DNA from 3 places in the Anaerobacillus sp. genome. Region 3 is predicted to be linked to each of the others. Evidence: riboswitches for the same ligand, from Rfam matches in the RefSeq annotation. Region 3 holds a riboswitch; each other region holds the start of a gene.
What was found. A riboswitch is a leader RNA that binds a small molecule or an ion and turns the genes downstream of it on or off. The one in region 3 is predicted to bind cyclic di-GMP.
Positions count from the first base shown of each region.

Region 1: another riboswitch for cyclic di-GMP. It lies ahead of ACK4M9_RS13945 (hypothetical protein); the one in region 3 lies ahead of ACK4M9_RS17855 (Ig-like domain-containing protein).
Region 2: another riboswitch for cyclic di-GMP. It lies ahead of ACK4M9_RS02425 (putative bifunctional diguanylate cyclase/phosphodiesterase); the one in region 3 lies ahead of ACK4M9_RS17855 (Ig-like domain-containing protein).

Region 1 covers NZ_JBKBWN010000009.1:76,994-82,959, forward strand. Annotated here, with positions in the region: gene sigI (RNA polymerase sigma-I factor) at 1-15, opposite strand, end outside; gene ACK4M9_RS13940 (coiled-coil domain-containing protein) at 329-1,300, opposite strand; gene ACK4M9_RS13945 (hypothetical protein) at 1,323-1,808, opposite strand; cyclic di-GMP riboswitch class I at 1,838-1,920, opposite strand; gene ACK4M9_RS13950 (pullulanase) at 2,104-5,304, opposite strand; gene ACK4M9_RS13955 (C40 family peptidase) at 5,566-5,966, opposite strand, start outside.
Region 2 covers NZ_JBKBWN010000002.1:76,001-81,966, reverse strand. Annotated here, with positions in the region: gene ppc (phosphoenolpyruvate carboxylase) at 1-1,686, opposite strand, end outside; gene ACK4M9_RS02430 (hypothetical protein) at 1,935-2,132, opposite strand; gene ACK4M9_RS02425 (putative bifunctional diguanylate cyclase/phosphodiesterase) at 2,398-4,653, opposite strand; cyclic di-GMP riboswitch class I at 4,737-4,823, opposite strand; gene ACK4M9_RS02420 (methyl-accepting chemotaxis protein) at 5,065-5,966, opposite strand, start outside.
Region 3 covers NZ_JBKBWN010000015.1:36,072-40,947, forward strand. Annotated here, with positions in the region: gene ACK4M9_RS17845 (TetR/AcrR family transcriptional regulator) at 97-711, shown strand; gene ACK4M9_RS17850 (hypothetical protein) at 1,094-1,687, shown strand; cyclic di-GMP riboswitch class I at 1,774-1,868, shown strand; gene ACK4M9_RS17855 (Ig-like domain-containing protein) at 2,121-4,876, shown strand, end outside.

The DNA of each region.
Region 1 (5,966 bases), on a different contig from region 3:
ATTAACACTTTCCATTCCCCACGCCTCCTTTACCGATATTACATCATTCTCTACTATGATTTGATAAAGGAATAATTTCAAGCTTTTTTTACATTTACAGGATATTACCAAAAGATGAAGAGACTTCCTCACCTTTATACTTAAGCAAGCTTATTTTTAAAGTCACCTTAAGTAAATGAATTTCATATTTACCAAAAATGAGCCATATCAAACTATATGTAGTTGCGAGTGACTTTACGCAACTACATATAGTATCTAAATGGCGATAATATAAAATTGAAATTCATTAAAGTAAATAATCATTTGAGTTAGTCTCTTCTATGTTAAATTAAGGTCTTCCACCTTGTTTCCCTTTATCGTTACCGTTACCTCTTTGGTTCTTTTCCGAAGAAGCTTTTTCTGATTTAGTGTCGGACTTTGCTTCAGCTTTCCCTTCTTTTTTCTCAGCCTTTGTAGAAGTTCTTTCTGCCTTATTAGTAGCCTTTTCTTGTGCTTTTTCTGCTTTTTGCTCAGCCTTTGCAGAAGCTCTTTCTACTTTTTGTGTAGTCTTTGCCTGGGCTTTTTCTACCTTAGCTTCAGCTTTTTGATTTTTTCGCTCCGCTTTATTGAACTCTTTTTCCACTTTTTCGATTTGCTCTTCGTTTTCTTGAACTGGTTCTTCTAATTCAATCTCTTCAACTTCTTCGTTCAGTTCTTCTTCAGCATCCTCTAGGCTTGCACGCAGACGAGCTTCAGCAGCTTTTTGCATAGCTCTTTCTTGATTTGCTAGCGCTTTTCTAATCCCTGCTTTCGCTTGCTCTGGAAGATCTTCTCGTTCTAATAACGCTAATAGATTTTGGCCTCTTTTTGAGCGAATTTCTGTGATTACTTCCTCTAGTTCATCAAGTTCCTCACCTGCTTCTGCAGCTTCTTCAAGAACTTTTTCCGTTTCCTCTAAATGAAGATTATAGTCCTCTAGTAATTCTTCTACAGCTTCCTCATTACCAGCCTCAATAGCATTCTCTAGTTCGATTTCAATTAATTCGATTAATTCGTCTTGTATAATTGCACTATCAACGATATCCTCTGTTAACTCGGCCTCAGTCTCTTTCATATCGCGGGTAAGTTCACTTAGATCTGAGTCAAGCTCATTTACGTCTAAATCTTCACTAACCTCTTCTTCAAAAACTGCATTTTCTTCGTCAACTGAAATTTCATCCACTGTTGGAATTTCTGTTTCTACCTCTTTTTCAGCAAAAGTAACCCCACCCATTGTTAAACCACTTACTAAAATTGCAGTTGATACAACTTTCTTCATCATCTTCATCTCTCCCTAATCCCATTTAGTATAATTTGATGCTCTCTCGGAATGCCTCAATCTTTGCTTTGTTCTCCTCGTACAACTCGTTTGGCGTCATGATCGTCACAATTACATGGCGATTTGACTGTTCTTCGATCCAAACCCCTGTATAAATACTTTCCTGTCGCTCTGATTGCCACGAGATAAAATTTAACCCTTCACCGGTAACCGTTACATTGCCTGCCGCTTTTTGAAGTTCTTTTTTAATTTCTGAAACGGTTTTGCCTTTTGGGATAACTGAAATCATAGCTACTAATTTTTCATTTTTTACCTTAATACCTTTAGCAGTTACTTTCTCAATGACCCAACCATCTGCTGCCTTAATGCGTATTCCTTGATCTGGATTGTCGTAAAAGTCAGAATCAGTTCCTAACCTTTTGTCTTCAGTTACCCCTTCGGCAGCTTTACCACAGCCGACTAGTAAAAGAAAAGAAATCATTAGAAAAATATGTACTGCCTTTTGACTCATAAAAGTCACCTCTTATTCACTTTTTATCAACTGGCAACTGGCTGACATAGGCTAACCCTTAGTCCCTTTAGCTTTGCGTCACCACCTTTCAATGGCTTTGCCTTTGACTTGTTTTCCGTCCTTGCTTATCTATACGGTTAGCTTTTAATTTTTAGGGGGGGAAATAATATTATTTTAAAATTAATTAAACGTTTGATTAAACTAGTTTACTTTGCTGCAGTTTAGCGTTTCTTAAAAAAATAAAAAAACCACAAAAAGCAAAATTGCCATTGTGGTTTCTTCTCGATACTCATCCTTACGCTTTCTTTCTTTTTACATAAAATGTAATAGCTCCCGCTACTAAAACCGCCAAGACTACAAACAACCAGTTCATCAAGTTATTATTTTCTGGAGCTTCTGGCGTTGGTGCAGCCGCACCATCCTCTGAAGCTACTTTCACTACGATTGTCGTTAATGGCTCAATTGTAATTTGCTCACTTGAAAGCTCGAAACCAGTTGGATTTGCTACTGGCGTTACTCCTGCTTCATCTTTATCTACGATGACAATCCCGCTAGTTAAATCCAAATCTAACGATAAGACTCTTGCCTCAGTATCAGCATTCACAAATACATAATAGGCATCACCATTTGTCGCTTCGTTACGATAACCGATGACTAAATCCTGAGCTTGGATCTCAGGAGCATTAATTAATGTAACATTAGTATCAATTAATTCTTTGCTGCCAAGTCGGAACGCATCTGTTGATTTTCTCAGTTCAATAAGTCCTGTTGTGTAGTCTCTCGTAAGATTATGAATTGGATATTCCTCTTTATTTGTCGCTTTGTTCCAATCAAACATATTAATGATATCTGACGAGTCGTATGAATCGTGAATGAAATATGGATACGTAAACGGTACGCCATTTTCATCTTCCATATACGTAGACTTATAAGGTGCTTCAGTTGTTTCTGCTCTAAACTGTTTTGTACGACCAAACTCTTGCCCTGCATGGATAAATGCTTTACCTTGCGCCGTTAACACCATTGCATTTCCAATTCGAATTCGTTCGTGAATTTCTTGTTCGTGGAATTCTGGGTCTTTCTTAATCGATTGCGCGATAACATCATGTAACGTTAAATTATCATGTGCTTCGATGTATGGAACAACATCACCAGGATGTGTCGCCACAAAATTATGCGGTTGTGCCTTAATGTTATCAAAGATTTGTTTGATATTTCGTGGTCCACCCGTGATAAATCTTGGCTCTCCTTCACTACCGAATCCAGACTTTAATTCATTTCTAAATTCATCAGAGAAACTACCAACACTTTCGGTGTATTGCATCCAATCTTGGTCAGCTGGCATAATATCTCTTTCACCTTCATCACCAACAAACGTTCTCCAGCCTTCACCGATCATAATAATGTTTGGATTTAGTTCCTTTGCTTTGTCATAAGCTTCCTGAATACTTTCTGCATCGTGATCACCCATCATATCAAAGCGGAACCCGTCAACCTTAAACTCATTCACCCAATAGGTTATTGAATCAACTAGTACTCTTCGTGCCATTTTATGAGTCGTCCCTAGACGCCCACCACCAAAGCTCGTTCTTGGCGTACCATCTGCATCCATGAAATGATAATAATTTGGAACTAAATCTTCAAAAATATTGACTCTAGCAGTGTGGTTATAAACAACATCGAGAACAACGCCCATACCACGCTTATGAATTTCATTGACTAACGTTTTAAATTCCTTGATTCTCAATTCTGGATCGTCTGGATTTTCAGAGTACATTCCAGAAAGCGAAAAATAACTATGTGGGTCGTAACCCCAGTTGTAGTTCGTCCCTGTTGAAATGTAGTCTAAAATTCTTTCAGAGCTAGCCCACTCATCTCCCCAGAAGTAGCTCATGACTGGTAAAAGCTGAACATGTGTTACACCTAAATCAGCAATATAATCTAATTTATCGGTAAACGCTGCAAATGTCCCAAACTGAGCAGAAAGTTCAGCTTCAATGCTCGGATCTGAGGTAAAATCACGTACGTGAATTTCATAGATAATCGCATCTTCTCTTTTTTCAAATCCAACAATTTTTGCAAAGTCTAACTCAGGACCAATTGTTGCTGGATCTACAATTGCCGCTTTACCAATCGGGTATTCACCGAAGTTATTCCATGTAGCCATTGATTTTGCATATGGATCAAGAGCTAGCTTCTTTTCACCACCGTGTTCGATTTCGTAGTGATAGTAATACCCTCTAACATTTCTGACACCAGTTGTCGCTTCGTTAAGAGTAACCTCCCATACACCACGATCACCTTTTTTCATTTCGATATCATCTTTGACAATCGTAAACTGATCATTTTTATCGTACAAAATCACATTAATACTCTCGGCCATTGGTGACCATAACTTTAATGTTGCCGTGCCATCAGCATGTAGCGTTGCACCTAGCTCACCATCGTACCCGTAAAGCTCGTCAATTAATCTCCAGCCAGAATTAGCTGTGATCGTTTTCCCTTCAAATGTCACTTTGAACGGCAGTTTTTCTAGATCAAATTCGCCATTAATTTCAACCGTACTATCATTAATAATACTTACACTCGCAATCGAGACTTCCTCATCATCCTTGTTAACAACCGTCAAATCCTCTTGCAATTGTCCCTCATCTAGTTCACTCGTGCTTGTAAATTTAACCGTTATTTTTTGATCAGAGATTAATTCTCCTGATAAAAGACCGATCGGTGACTGCCAATCTGGCGTTACATACACTTTTTCGTCCCCTTCTCGAATCCACAACTGCTTAAATTCGTCTACCATTGTAAAAGACATGTCTCCAGTTTGTTGTCCATCATTGCGATTTACAACAAGGAAGCCAATTTTCTGTGCACCTTCTTTTAATTGAATATCGACATAAGCGCCATGGCTACCTTCAGTGAAAGGTACGGCTCCAGTCGGCCAATTTTCTGAAGGATTAGCTACATCATCCCAAATCCAAAGACCCCACTCATCATAGGAAGCGTCTCCTCTTACGTAATGAATGCGAACTGTATTTTCAGCAAGAATATTTCCATTAGCACCTAATGGGAATACCTCATCTGAGCCTTGCTTAATTCCTATCTCATTCATATCAGGTGATAAAATTGTATAAGACTTATCACCACCATCTTTTTCCCCGGATTCACGGTCTACTACTAAAAAGCCAATTTTGTTTGCTCCAGCAGCTAGTGGGACATCAACATAAGCCCCAAATCGATCTTTCTGACCAACTTGAAATGGCATTGCATCTGTCGGCCAACTTGACGACGGTTCTGCAACATCATCCCAAATCCATAAACCTAAGTTTTCAAAGTCATTATCTGTTCGTTCATAATATATTCGTACTGAGTTTGCCGGAATGGCGCTCGTGACCTCTTCTGCATTTCCCGTAGGGTAGAAAGAAAAATTCCCTAAAGAAAAAAACATTAAAAATAACATTAAAAATACTACTAACCTATTCATGCTCTTTTTCATCTTGTTGAAACACTCCTTTTAGATGGTGTAAACGCTTGCACTTTCATTGTAAAAAAAAGAAATAATTCCATATGGTTATAGATATAAATTTGTGCAATCGTTTCCATTCTTAAAATTATATAATGTTTTCAACAAACTAGCAATCCTTTTATAACATAGAAGGGCTAGATGTGCCCGTCAGGAAAACCGACCGAACATAAAGGGCACATGGCAAGGTTCCATGTGCCCACTCTAACTCTATTGACACCTCGTCGATTGTAATTAATGCAATCTTTTACTTCCTAAATATCTGCTGCTCCAATAGCTATTTGATAGACTACTAATTGTCACTCCTGTAGATGATCCACTATGAATAAATTGGTTATTGCCAATAAATATACCGGCATGAGATGGTCCAGGCATATATGTCTCAAAAAAGACAACATCACCAACTTTTAACTCAGTTACGTTTGTACCTACATTCCACATTTGTGCAATTGTTCTTGGTAGTGAAATCGAACTTTTTTGAAAAATGTACTGAATAAACCCACTGCAATCAAAGCCTGCTGATGTAGTACCGCCCCATAGGTATGGGGTGCCTAGCATTTGTGAAGCGTCTGCTACAAGATTAATAACGTTAAATTGACTGTTTAATTCAGATGGCAAGACAATAGCATCTAGTA
Region 2 (5,966 bases), on a different contig from region 3:
GCCACGTTCACTAATGTGATTTCGGTACACATCCATTTGAAATAATTTCTTCATAATTCCTGGACCTGCGATTAAATCATCGACAGTTTCAAGGAGTGGTGCAACATGCAAGTGACTATCTATCCTACCATTGGCATGTAAACGATATATCCCAGCTTCCTTTGCGAGGACGAGAACTTCAAGTAAATCACTAGCTGATTGCGTCATACTGACAAGATAAACTTCAATCGAGCGACTTCCAAATTCCGCGTGGGCTTTCTTTATCATTTGAAAGACGTTTAATACACCTTGCGTCTCTTTTGAGTAATCCTCTTGTAAAAGCAAGAGCGGTCTTGGCTCATTCAAGACTCTCTCAAGAATAGCTACCTTTTCTTCCTCAGGTAGCGAGGCATAGTTTTCAGTAATATTAACTGCTCTTAAAATTTCTGTAACTGCGGTTTCATGTTCGCCACTATGATTACGAATATCAAGCGTCGCTAAATGGAAACCAAACAACTCTACTTGACGAACGAGTTTTCGAATGGTTTTTAGCTTATTCGTCGCCGGTTGATGTTGTTCTGCGCTTTCCTTGATGAGAACTAGGTCCTTCAGTAACTCTTCAGCTCGACGATAGCCAAATTCATTTTCACCTACACTGCGGAGACGCTTCAGTATTACCGCGAATTTACGGCGATAAATCTCTCCTTCAACGGTCCATGCCTCTCCTGGTTCTAAATATTGCTTTTCATCTTCTTCGACAGATTGAATAAGCTCCTCACTGAACGAAACTCGAGTTGTTGATTGACTAAAACGTTTCATTAAATCAGTTACTGCTTTTTTATATTTCTTTAATACTAACCTGCGCTGTAGTTTTAATGTTTCCCATGTAACTTCTGGCGTAACATTTGGATTCCCATCACGATCGCCACCAATCCAAGAACCAAAGAAAAGGAAATTCGGTACTTTCCACGTGTGCCCTGGATAATACCCCTGTAATTGGTTTTCTATTTCCTGATGGATTCCAGGTAATACCTCAAATAATGTTTGATCAAAATAATAAAGACCATTTTTTACTTCATCTAATACAGTAGGCTTACGGTCACGTAATTCGTCCGTTTGCCATAGTGCTGTCACTTCATTAAATAAGCTTTCATCCAACTCTTTTCTTTGCTTTTTATTTAACATCGGATTGTCAATTTGTTGAAGCAGCAGTGAAATTCGTTTTTGAATTTCAAGTACAGTCCTTTTTGTCGCCTCTGTTGGATGTGCTGTAATAATAAGTTCAATTGATAAATCATTCAACACCTGTTGAATGGTATCCTCGGTAAAATTGCTTTCTTTTAAGGTAGCTACCGCACTTTCAATTGAAAGAGGTTGTACACTACTTTCGCCTTGTAATTGGTACTGACGTTGGCGACGGATTCGATGATTTTGCTCCGCGATATTAACTAAATGAAAATAAATTGAAAAAGCACGGATCACGTGTTGGCGTACAGGTGGCTTAAGACTACTAATCTCTTCTTTTAAACTTACATAAAGTTCCTCTTTGTAGTTTTTCCTTAAATTCTTCGTCTTCTCTCTAATTGTTTCGACTTTTTCCAGTAACTCGATACCACCGTGATGAACGAGAATTTCCCCAAGGATATTGCCGAGCTTTTTCACGTCGGTCCGTAACAGAGAACCGTTGTCTGCTGTAACATTGATCATTAAATCATCCTCCTGTCTATATTTTCACTACATTTACAGTACCGTTTTAAAATTATACTTTATCAATAATCAACATCTCTACCCGATACATTCGGCGTCCCACTTGGACAATAAACGTCCCGATTATGTATAGCAACTCCAAGTATGCTAATTAACGTTATATTAGCATAAAATAGGTTAAATTTAAATATTAAATTTTCTGACATCTCTAATTCGAAGGTGTGCTACTCTTCTTTTGACACTCTTTCTTACTTTAGTTGCTCGCATTCTTTTAGAAGAAATTCAACAGTCTTTCCAACTTTTTCATAGCCGAACTGATACGAGGCTGCTTTAATTTCTTCAAAAATTAATAGATCAATAACCTCATCTCGATCAACCTCAGTCCATTTATTTTCCCTGTCCATTTGTGCTAGTTGCATTTTAATTCTTTCTAATGCTTGTTCCATAACATTAACCTCCAATATAATGTCGGTGCCAGACACCAATGAAAGTTCACTTTCAAACAACCCAGATGTAATATGATCGAGACAAACCATCCAATCGAAGAAAGTGAACTTTCCTGTAGATAAAATTTACAGAGTAGACACCTATTATCGTATTTTACCATAAATAGGTGCCTGGCACCTAGATGAAAAGCCAAAAATCCCCCTTCTAATGGGGGTTTCTTGGCTTTTTCGTACTAATTTATTGAGCGGTGCCAGGCACCAACTTTTACATTTGGTGTCTGGCACCCTGATTTGTTAATAGTTTTTCAAATTGTTCTGCGTTTATAGGTTTTGAAAATAAGAAGCCTTGTCCAAAATTACAGTTAAATCTTGTTAAATTGCTAACTTGCTGCTCAGATTCGATTCCCTCAGCTACGATACGAAGGTCTAAATTTAAACCGATATCAATAATTGTTTTTATTAAAGGGTGATCAGAAGCCTCTGTAAGATTATCGATAAATAACTTATCAATTTTAATTGTATTAATCGGTAATTCCGTAAGAATGTGTAATGACGAGTATCCAGTGCCAAAATCATCAATCGCTGATCTGACCCCAAGTTCGTTTAACGCCTTCAATACTATTATCGTTTCAGAAACATTTTGGATGCTCTCTGTAATTTCTAGCTCTAAAAATTGCGGCTCAAGTTCAGTTTCTCGTAAAATATTTTTCACAGTTTCGAAAAAATTACTGCTTTGCAGTTGGCGAACCGAAACATTAACAGATACACTCAGGGCCGGAAAACCCGCTTCTTGCCATGCTTTATTCTGTTGACATGCCGTCTTTAAAACCCATTCTCCGATTGCAATGATTTGACCAGTTTCTTCTGCGATCGGAATAAATTCTGCTGGTGAAACTGCCCCCATTTCAGGATGGTGCCAACGTAATAGTGCTTCCATGCCAACAATCTTTCTCGTCTGCAACTCTACGATCGGTTGATAATTTAGCAAAAATTGCTCTTTCCTCAAAGCTTTTCGTAATCCGTTTTCGATCTTCATTTTTCTAGAAAGCATTTCGTTTAATTCTGAATTGTAAAAGCAAAAATTGTTCCGCCCTTTACCTTTTGCCACGTACATAGCCGCATCTGCATTTTTCAACAATTGTTCGCTAGTAACACCGTGTTTTGGATATAAACTTATTCCTATACTAGGGGTTATTGTAATTTCATGATTATCAATGCTGAAAGACTTTGCAAGTTCGATAATAATCTTCTTTGCTAAACTAGTACATTGCGCCCTTGTTGTTCCAGGAAGGATAATAATAAATTCGTCGCCACCAATCCGATATAAGAAATGCCCTTCGTCAATTGTTTGTTTTAGTCGTTCTGAAGCACATACTAAGAGTTTATCGCCTACGAGGTGACCAAGAGTGTCATTAACAAGTTTAAAGCGATCTAAGTCAATTAATAGTAAACCGACCTTACAGCTATCTGGTCTAACCATCCCCATTATCTTAGTCAAATCTTCATTAAAGCGGGCTCGGTTATGGAGTCCAGTTAACGAATCATGATAGGCCAAATATTTAAACTCACTCATTAGCGTTTTATTTTTCTTTAGAACTACTAATTGACGAACAATAATCATCAAGAATATAATAATGAGTCCGACAGTTAAAGCATCACCCCTCCACTCGTAGCTATTTAAGACAAATACTAATAAAATAATCGCACTACCATATGAAAAAAGATGTTCTTTACTTTCAACGTAATTTTCTAATCTATAATCCTTTTCAGTCAAATTTTTCTCTGCAAACAATGCTGCATACCCGATAAATAGAGTTGAAATCAACCAAAATGGATCGATCCAACTCCCAAACTCATAGGTACCAATGACCGCTAAGTATAAAAAAGTCGAGTCAGCAACAATTTGAAAAAAGAAAGCAATTGCGAGAAAAAATATAACTCTTCTCTCTTTACTATGTATGGAGAGATAATATAAATATGTCATCATAAATAAGATGCTCAAGTTCGCAATTGGGAAAGCGATTGTTAAAACCATTGCTAAAACTGAATGATCCCAAAGTTCCCAGATCGGTCTGATTAAGTAGTGTATACTTATAACAATCGCTGATGTCATAAACACCAAAATGTTAAACAAATAAGGGCTATTTGTTACGGAACCGCTAATTTTTTTCGTTTTATAAGTTAGTCCTAGCAAATAGAAAATGTATGATAGAAACCAAAATAAGAAGGACGTATTTGAAAATTCTTTAATTGCTTCGGCCAAAAGCGAATAAAGCCAGAGGAAATTCCCTAAAAAAGTAAAAATAATTCCTAAGCCAAGCAATAGCCAAAACAGTTTATCTTCATTCGTTTTGCGATAAGCTCTCATAATCCATATAAAACTAATAATTGTACCAATGATTGGAAAACCACTCGCACCTAAAGTTCTTAGCGTTTGATCATCCTTAAAAACAAAACACCATCCATAAAATAAAAGTACAACAATAATCGGAATCCACACAGCTATTCTTCTTGGAAGCATCCTACGTCCCCCCTAACTTTCAAAAAATAAAAATAAAAATAAAAAGCTATCTCCAATGGAAATAACTTGTCAGCTAATTCTCCTTTGGTAACTCAGCCACCTTAAGTTTAATAACCATTAGGTCTGAAGCTTTGCGTCCTTACCTTTCAGTAAGTTTGCCATTTCAATTGAAATATTCTTTTAGGTAGTATACAGCTTTAAAAACTAGTCTTTTAGTCTCGAGTGTTACAAGAAAGTCATTTAATAACTACTTCTATTTTACCATAAACGTTGTAATATGAGTAAACTTAATTTGTCTAATAAGTAAATTACCTAGTTAATATAACCTATTATAGATAAATGTATTATTTAATAAGGTGCCAGGCACCAATGTTGCATTGGTGCCTGGCACCTAAATGATGGTACCTACATTTATATTAGGTTTGTTGCACGCTCTGTTGTTTCTTGCATGTATTCGGCGATCTTCTGGCTATCAACATTAATGCTTTCGATTGTTGCGCTCATTTCTTCAAGACTAGCAGCTGTTTCTTCGATTATTGCAGCAAGCTCATTTGTCGACAATTCTACCGATACCGATTTTGTTTTAACATCGTCAGAAAGCTTTTGAAATTGAGCAAATGTGGCATTTAATTTAGCTAACGTCATCGAAAGTAATTTAAAGGACTCGTTCGCTAAGTTTGTCGTTTCTACGCTGTCTTTGATTTTCGTCGTACTATTTGCCATTTTATTTACAGCGCTTTGGTTACTAGTATTTAATTCACGTAAGTTTTCCGTGATTTTCTCTGCCGTTTGATTCGTCATTTCTGCTAAATTGCGGATCTCTGATGCAACTACTGAGAACCCCCGTCCAGCCTCTCCAGCCCGGGCTGCCTCAATTGAAGCATTCAACGCAAGTAAATTCGTTTGCTCGGAGATTTGCTTAATATTATCAGTGAATGAATTCGTTTCTTCTATTTTTCTCGTTAAAATAGCAAATGTGTCATTTAATTCCTCAATAACTAGTTTCATTTCTTCCATTTCACCAGTTAGTTCATTAATCTTTAGTTCTCCATCTTTCGAAACGGTTGCTGCATGCTCAGATTCCTTTAGTAATGTTTTTGAAACTTCACCAAGTTGATCCATAGATTCTCTCGTTTCACTAGCAGTTTCAGCTATTAACGAGATTTGTTCACTTTGCGTTTGGCTTCCAACCGACACTTCATTGATTGAAGATTGCATTTCTTCTTGAGCTGCGACACTATTTTGAACTTTTCCATTTGCATTCATCAAACTTTCAACGATTACAGCAACTTCTTTCTCTAAATGAAGCTTTT
Region 3 (4,876 bases):
CAAAAGCATCACTTTAGTGACTATGTTTTCTAAAAATAGCTAAAGCTTTAGTTTAACTAGTTGCATTTAACTTTAACTCACGACAGGGGGATTACAGTGAAGAAATTAACCATTCCTACTCAGGTCAAGTGTGACCGAAAGGTTAAGGAAAGACGACAACAATTGGTAGAAGCGGCCAAAGTCTTATTTTTGGAAAAGGGATTTCATAAAACGACAACTCGAGATATATCAAAAACAGCCAAATTAAGCTTTGGAGCAATTTATGAATATATTGGAAGCAAGGAAGATATTTTATACTTATTAATAGAGGAATTTTACGATCAGTTGGATGGAACCTTACAGACTATTCATTTGGACAATAACAGAGTCAGTTTATATACGTTTATTAATGCATATTTCAGAGCGATCGATCGACTAAGTGGTGAAATCAAAATTATCTACAGAGACCTTCAATCATTACCAGCCACATATATTGAGTATGTGCTCTCTAAAGAAGCAGAATTTTTCAATTTTGTTAAAAAGGTACTTAAAAGAACATATCAACTAGAAAACGCTATAGTAAGTGAAGAATATATTTCTTTGTTGGCTCGGAACCTAATCATTCAAGGGCATATGTGGGCGTTTAGAAGCTGGGACTTAAAAGATAAGCTATCGTTAAAAGAGTATATTGATCTCCAAAGTACATTTTTTTTGAATGCCATTCAGGAGTAGCTTAAATTTTATATGCTTTTCACCCCTGCTCCTTCAGAGAATTTGAAGGGGCTTTATGTTGATGTTTCTCAATAGGGGAAGCTAATGAGCGAGGAATCATGACATTGCCAGTGAGTAATAACAAAAAAATCTAAAAATAGTATACCCCTAAAAATATCATTTATTGTATAAAAATGTATAATTATGTTATTCTACTACTATATTTAACTACCAAATGTTGAATGCCTGTACAACAACTCTTACCATCGTTGGTAACTAGTTGTAAAAACAGTTTACTATGGTTTCGAGTGGGTCTATAGAAGTTTCTGTGGTAATTCATTAGGTGGTTGCATATATTCAGTAATAGTTTAAAAAAAAATGAAATGATTAGGGAGGTAAGAAAATGGAATTTTTAAAATTTTTATTGGCATTATTCAGAGGTCAAAAATCAATAGCAGACATTAATGTAAATGAAATGTTTCGACCTGCTGCAATAACATTAGGTTCAGCTTCTATAGCAATAGGACTACTATATTCTTATATTGGAGCAGTTAGTTTTTGGAATGACAAGTTAGATTGGAAAGATTTTTTTACAGGATTAGTGAAAAACATTCCTTTAGTTGCTGTAAGCTTTGCTTTAGTAGTAGGATTACTATTTTTGTTTTTCACGGTTTTAAAAATAGATAAAGACTGGAAGTTCTTTGTTGTACACACAGCTATCATGTTTCTTGCAGTTTTACCTTTTTTACTACTGGCTCTAATTTTCTCATCTAACGTAACGTTAAGTGTCGTATTTGGGCAGGTTAGTAGTATCGTTCCATTCTTGTATTTGTTTTGGTTCTTAAGTAACGAAAGAGAAATTGCGATCATTAGAGTGTTTTGGGGCGTAGTATCGTTATCAATTTTAATGAGTGCTACATTTAATTTATTGGGGGTTAATCCTTTTTCAATAACTACAATTAATACGATTAAAACAATATTAGGTAATATTTTTTAACTAGTCTGTTTGATTAACTGAAAATTGGGAATTATATGAGGCTTTTCCATCATTTCCAAATGCTAGTTTAGTTGATATATTATTTTTAACCGAAAAGGCAAACCTAAGGAAACTTAGGGACGCAAAGCTAAAGGGGCTTCATCGTAGAAGATATTCGTTAAGCACTGGCAATGTTATCATTACCTTTCCAGGTGCACAGGTGATTATTTTTCCAATCCCTATTTAAAATACTTCAATAAATTTTAGCACTTAGGATAAAAAAGCTACATAAGTTCCTCATCTAAATGGCTAGATTCTGTCTCTTTTCTATTAGTACTTTCTAGCAAAAATCTACCAAATTTACTCTTCATATTTTCTATTTAAAATCAGTAAATGATGATATATTAAATATACTATTAATATAGTAGAACGTTTTGAAATTGAGGCGAATAGGATGTCAATTGATTTAAAGAGATTGGTAAAATTGTTACTTATTTTAGTTTTTGTTTTTCCCCACTACCCATATGTAATAAATGCAGAAGGAGTAGAAGGAACAGTAGTCAGTGGATTTTTAAATGAGGACACGACTTGGACCAAAGAAGGCTCACCTTATAGGTTAATAGGAAACCTTACAATACCGAAGAATGTCACGCTAACGATCGAGCCTGGAGTGTCTGTTGTTGGTAAAATTGGTGTCTGGATCCAAACGTCTGGGAAATTGGTTGCAATTGGTGGAGAGACAGAAGGTGAGCGAATCAATTTTAATACTGCCTATATTCAAAGCACATCTTTTCCAGAAACCTATGTCCATCTTGAAAATGCAAATCTAACTCATGGATTTAACGGTGGCTTTTTGGTGACAGGAGCGAACCTTTATTTAAAAAATAATAGATTTTCCAATGGTTCGATATCTGTATCATACCCGAAAACAATAGAACCACTGATTTCAGGAAATTTATTTCAACAAAACGCTACAGTAGATGTTTGGCTCGGATCTAAAAATACAAAAATTACCAATAATACGTTTTTAAACATTACGGGTGATGCAAAGTTCCCTGACATTAGTATTGGTTGTAGCCTTGACTGTCAAAGTCCAAACCTTGAATTGTCAGGAAATAACTTTTTCGGATTAGATCATGCTTTTATAAAATTTCAAAGTGATAAACTGCTCACCTTTGATGGAGCAAATAATTACTGGGGAACTACAGACATAACAAAAGCAAACCAATTCATCATTGATGCAAGTGATAACCCCAATTTTAGAGCCTTGTTAAAAATAGATCCGATTGCCTACAAGCCATTTGATTACGGGCATCCATTTGGAGAACTTACGGTGCCATTCGTTCATTCGGTGGGGGATGATCATCAAGTGGTTACTGGTCTGACAGATTCTGATAGCAAAATCGAAGTTTGGAACGCTACTGGAAAGATAGGGGCGGGATTCTCAATTCAGAACGGAACGTTTTCAGTGGATATTCCAAACCAAAGAGTTGGTACTGAGCTCACGATTTTTGTAACTGACAGTTATAACCGAATTAGTGAACCTTTGACTACTATTGTTCTTGATAAGACAGCTCCTGAGGCGCCGATTGTTGACGAAGTGACAGATGCGATAGATTACGTCTCGGGTAAAGCTGAACCTGGGGTTAAGATTACTGTTATGGCAACGGGGAAAGTGCTTGCTATAGGCAATGCCGATCAAGACGGCCAATTTAAGATCAGAACTGGCACACTCCGTGCTGATAGTACGATAGAGGTTCAGGCTGAAGACGATGATGGAAATAAGAGCTTAGTTGTTACAGTAACAGTCCGAGATGTCACCCCTCCAGCGAAACCTGAATTAATTGAGGAATTTACTGACGCAGTCAATTTTATTAGGGGGCTTGCGGAACCAGGTTCAACCGTTGTTGTTACTTCAGGTTCTACTGAACTATTACGTCAAACTGCAAAATCCAATGGTGAATTTGGAAACTATATCCAACCACAAAAGTCAGGGGAAATAATCAAGATAGTTGCTATAGATAAGTCAGGAAACAAAAGTGAACCATTAATTGTTGAGGTGAAAGATGTCACCCCGCCTTCTCTTTATGTATATCGATTTGGTGACAGTAACGAATACCTCTATGGTGTATCTGAAATAGGTGCCGAAATCTACGTATTAAAAGATGGGCTACTCATCGGAACAACTATTGTTGTAGGAGACCAGGACTTTAAGGTAGAAATCCCTCGCCAACTGGCTGGAACGAAATTAACCGTCATTTCTAAGGATAATGCTGGCAATGAAACGAAAACAGAAATAGTTGTTGAAGACGTTACTTCCCCTACAAAGCCAGTGGTGGACACAGTGACGGATAAGAGTAATGTGGTTACAGGTAAGGCTGAAGCTTTGACAACTGTTCAAGTTCAAATTGGTACTAGTGTTGTTGGGACTGGTCAGGCCGATATAAATGGTAGTTTTTCAATAAAAATCCCTGTCCAAGTTGCAGGTACGGTCATTAAGGTAACTGCCAAAGACGCTGCGGGTAACATCAGTGCTTCAACGAACGTAACCGTTAAAGATGTGATACCACCGGCTGTTCCAAAGGTAAATGGGGTAACGAATAAGACTTCTACTATCTCCGGGAAAACAGAAAAAGCCGCTACAGTTACCGTGAAGATTGGAACAAAAACGTATTCAGGGAAAGCTGATGAATTTGGTAGCTATAAACTATCCATTCCCATCCAAAATGCTGGAACGGTCATTTCAGTTACAGCGAAAGACGTTGCTGGAAATACTAGTGCGACTAGAACTGTAACGGTGACAAGGGTCGCGCCAAATGTTCCTGTCATCAATACAGTTAATAATAAAGCAACGTCTGTATCGGGTAAAACAGAAAAAAATGCTACTGTTTCGGTAAAAATCGGAACAAAAACGTATTCAAGTAAAGCAGATGAAAACGGTAATTATAAACTATCCATTCCAGTTCAGAATTCTGGAGCTATCCTTTCAGTAACAGCAAAGGATACTGCAGGGAATACTAGTGCGACTAGAACTGTAACGGTGACAAGGGTCGCGCCAAATGTTCCTGTCGTCAATGCGGTAAACAATAAAGCCGCTTCAGTGACGGGAAAAACAGAGAAATATGCTACTATTTCGGTGAAAATCGGAACAAAAACGTATTCTAGTAAAGCAGATGTGAAGGGTAACTTCAAAGTATCAATTCCAATTCA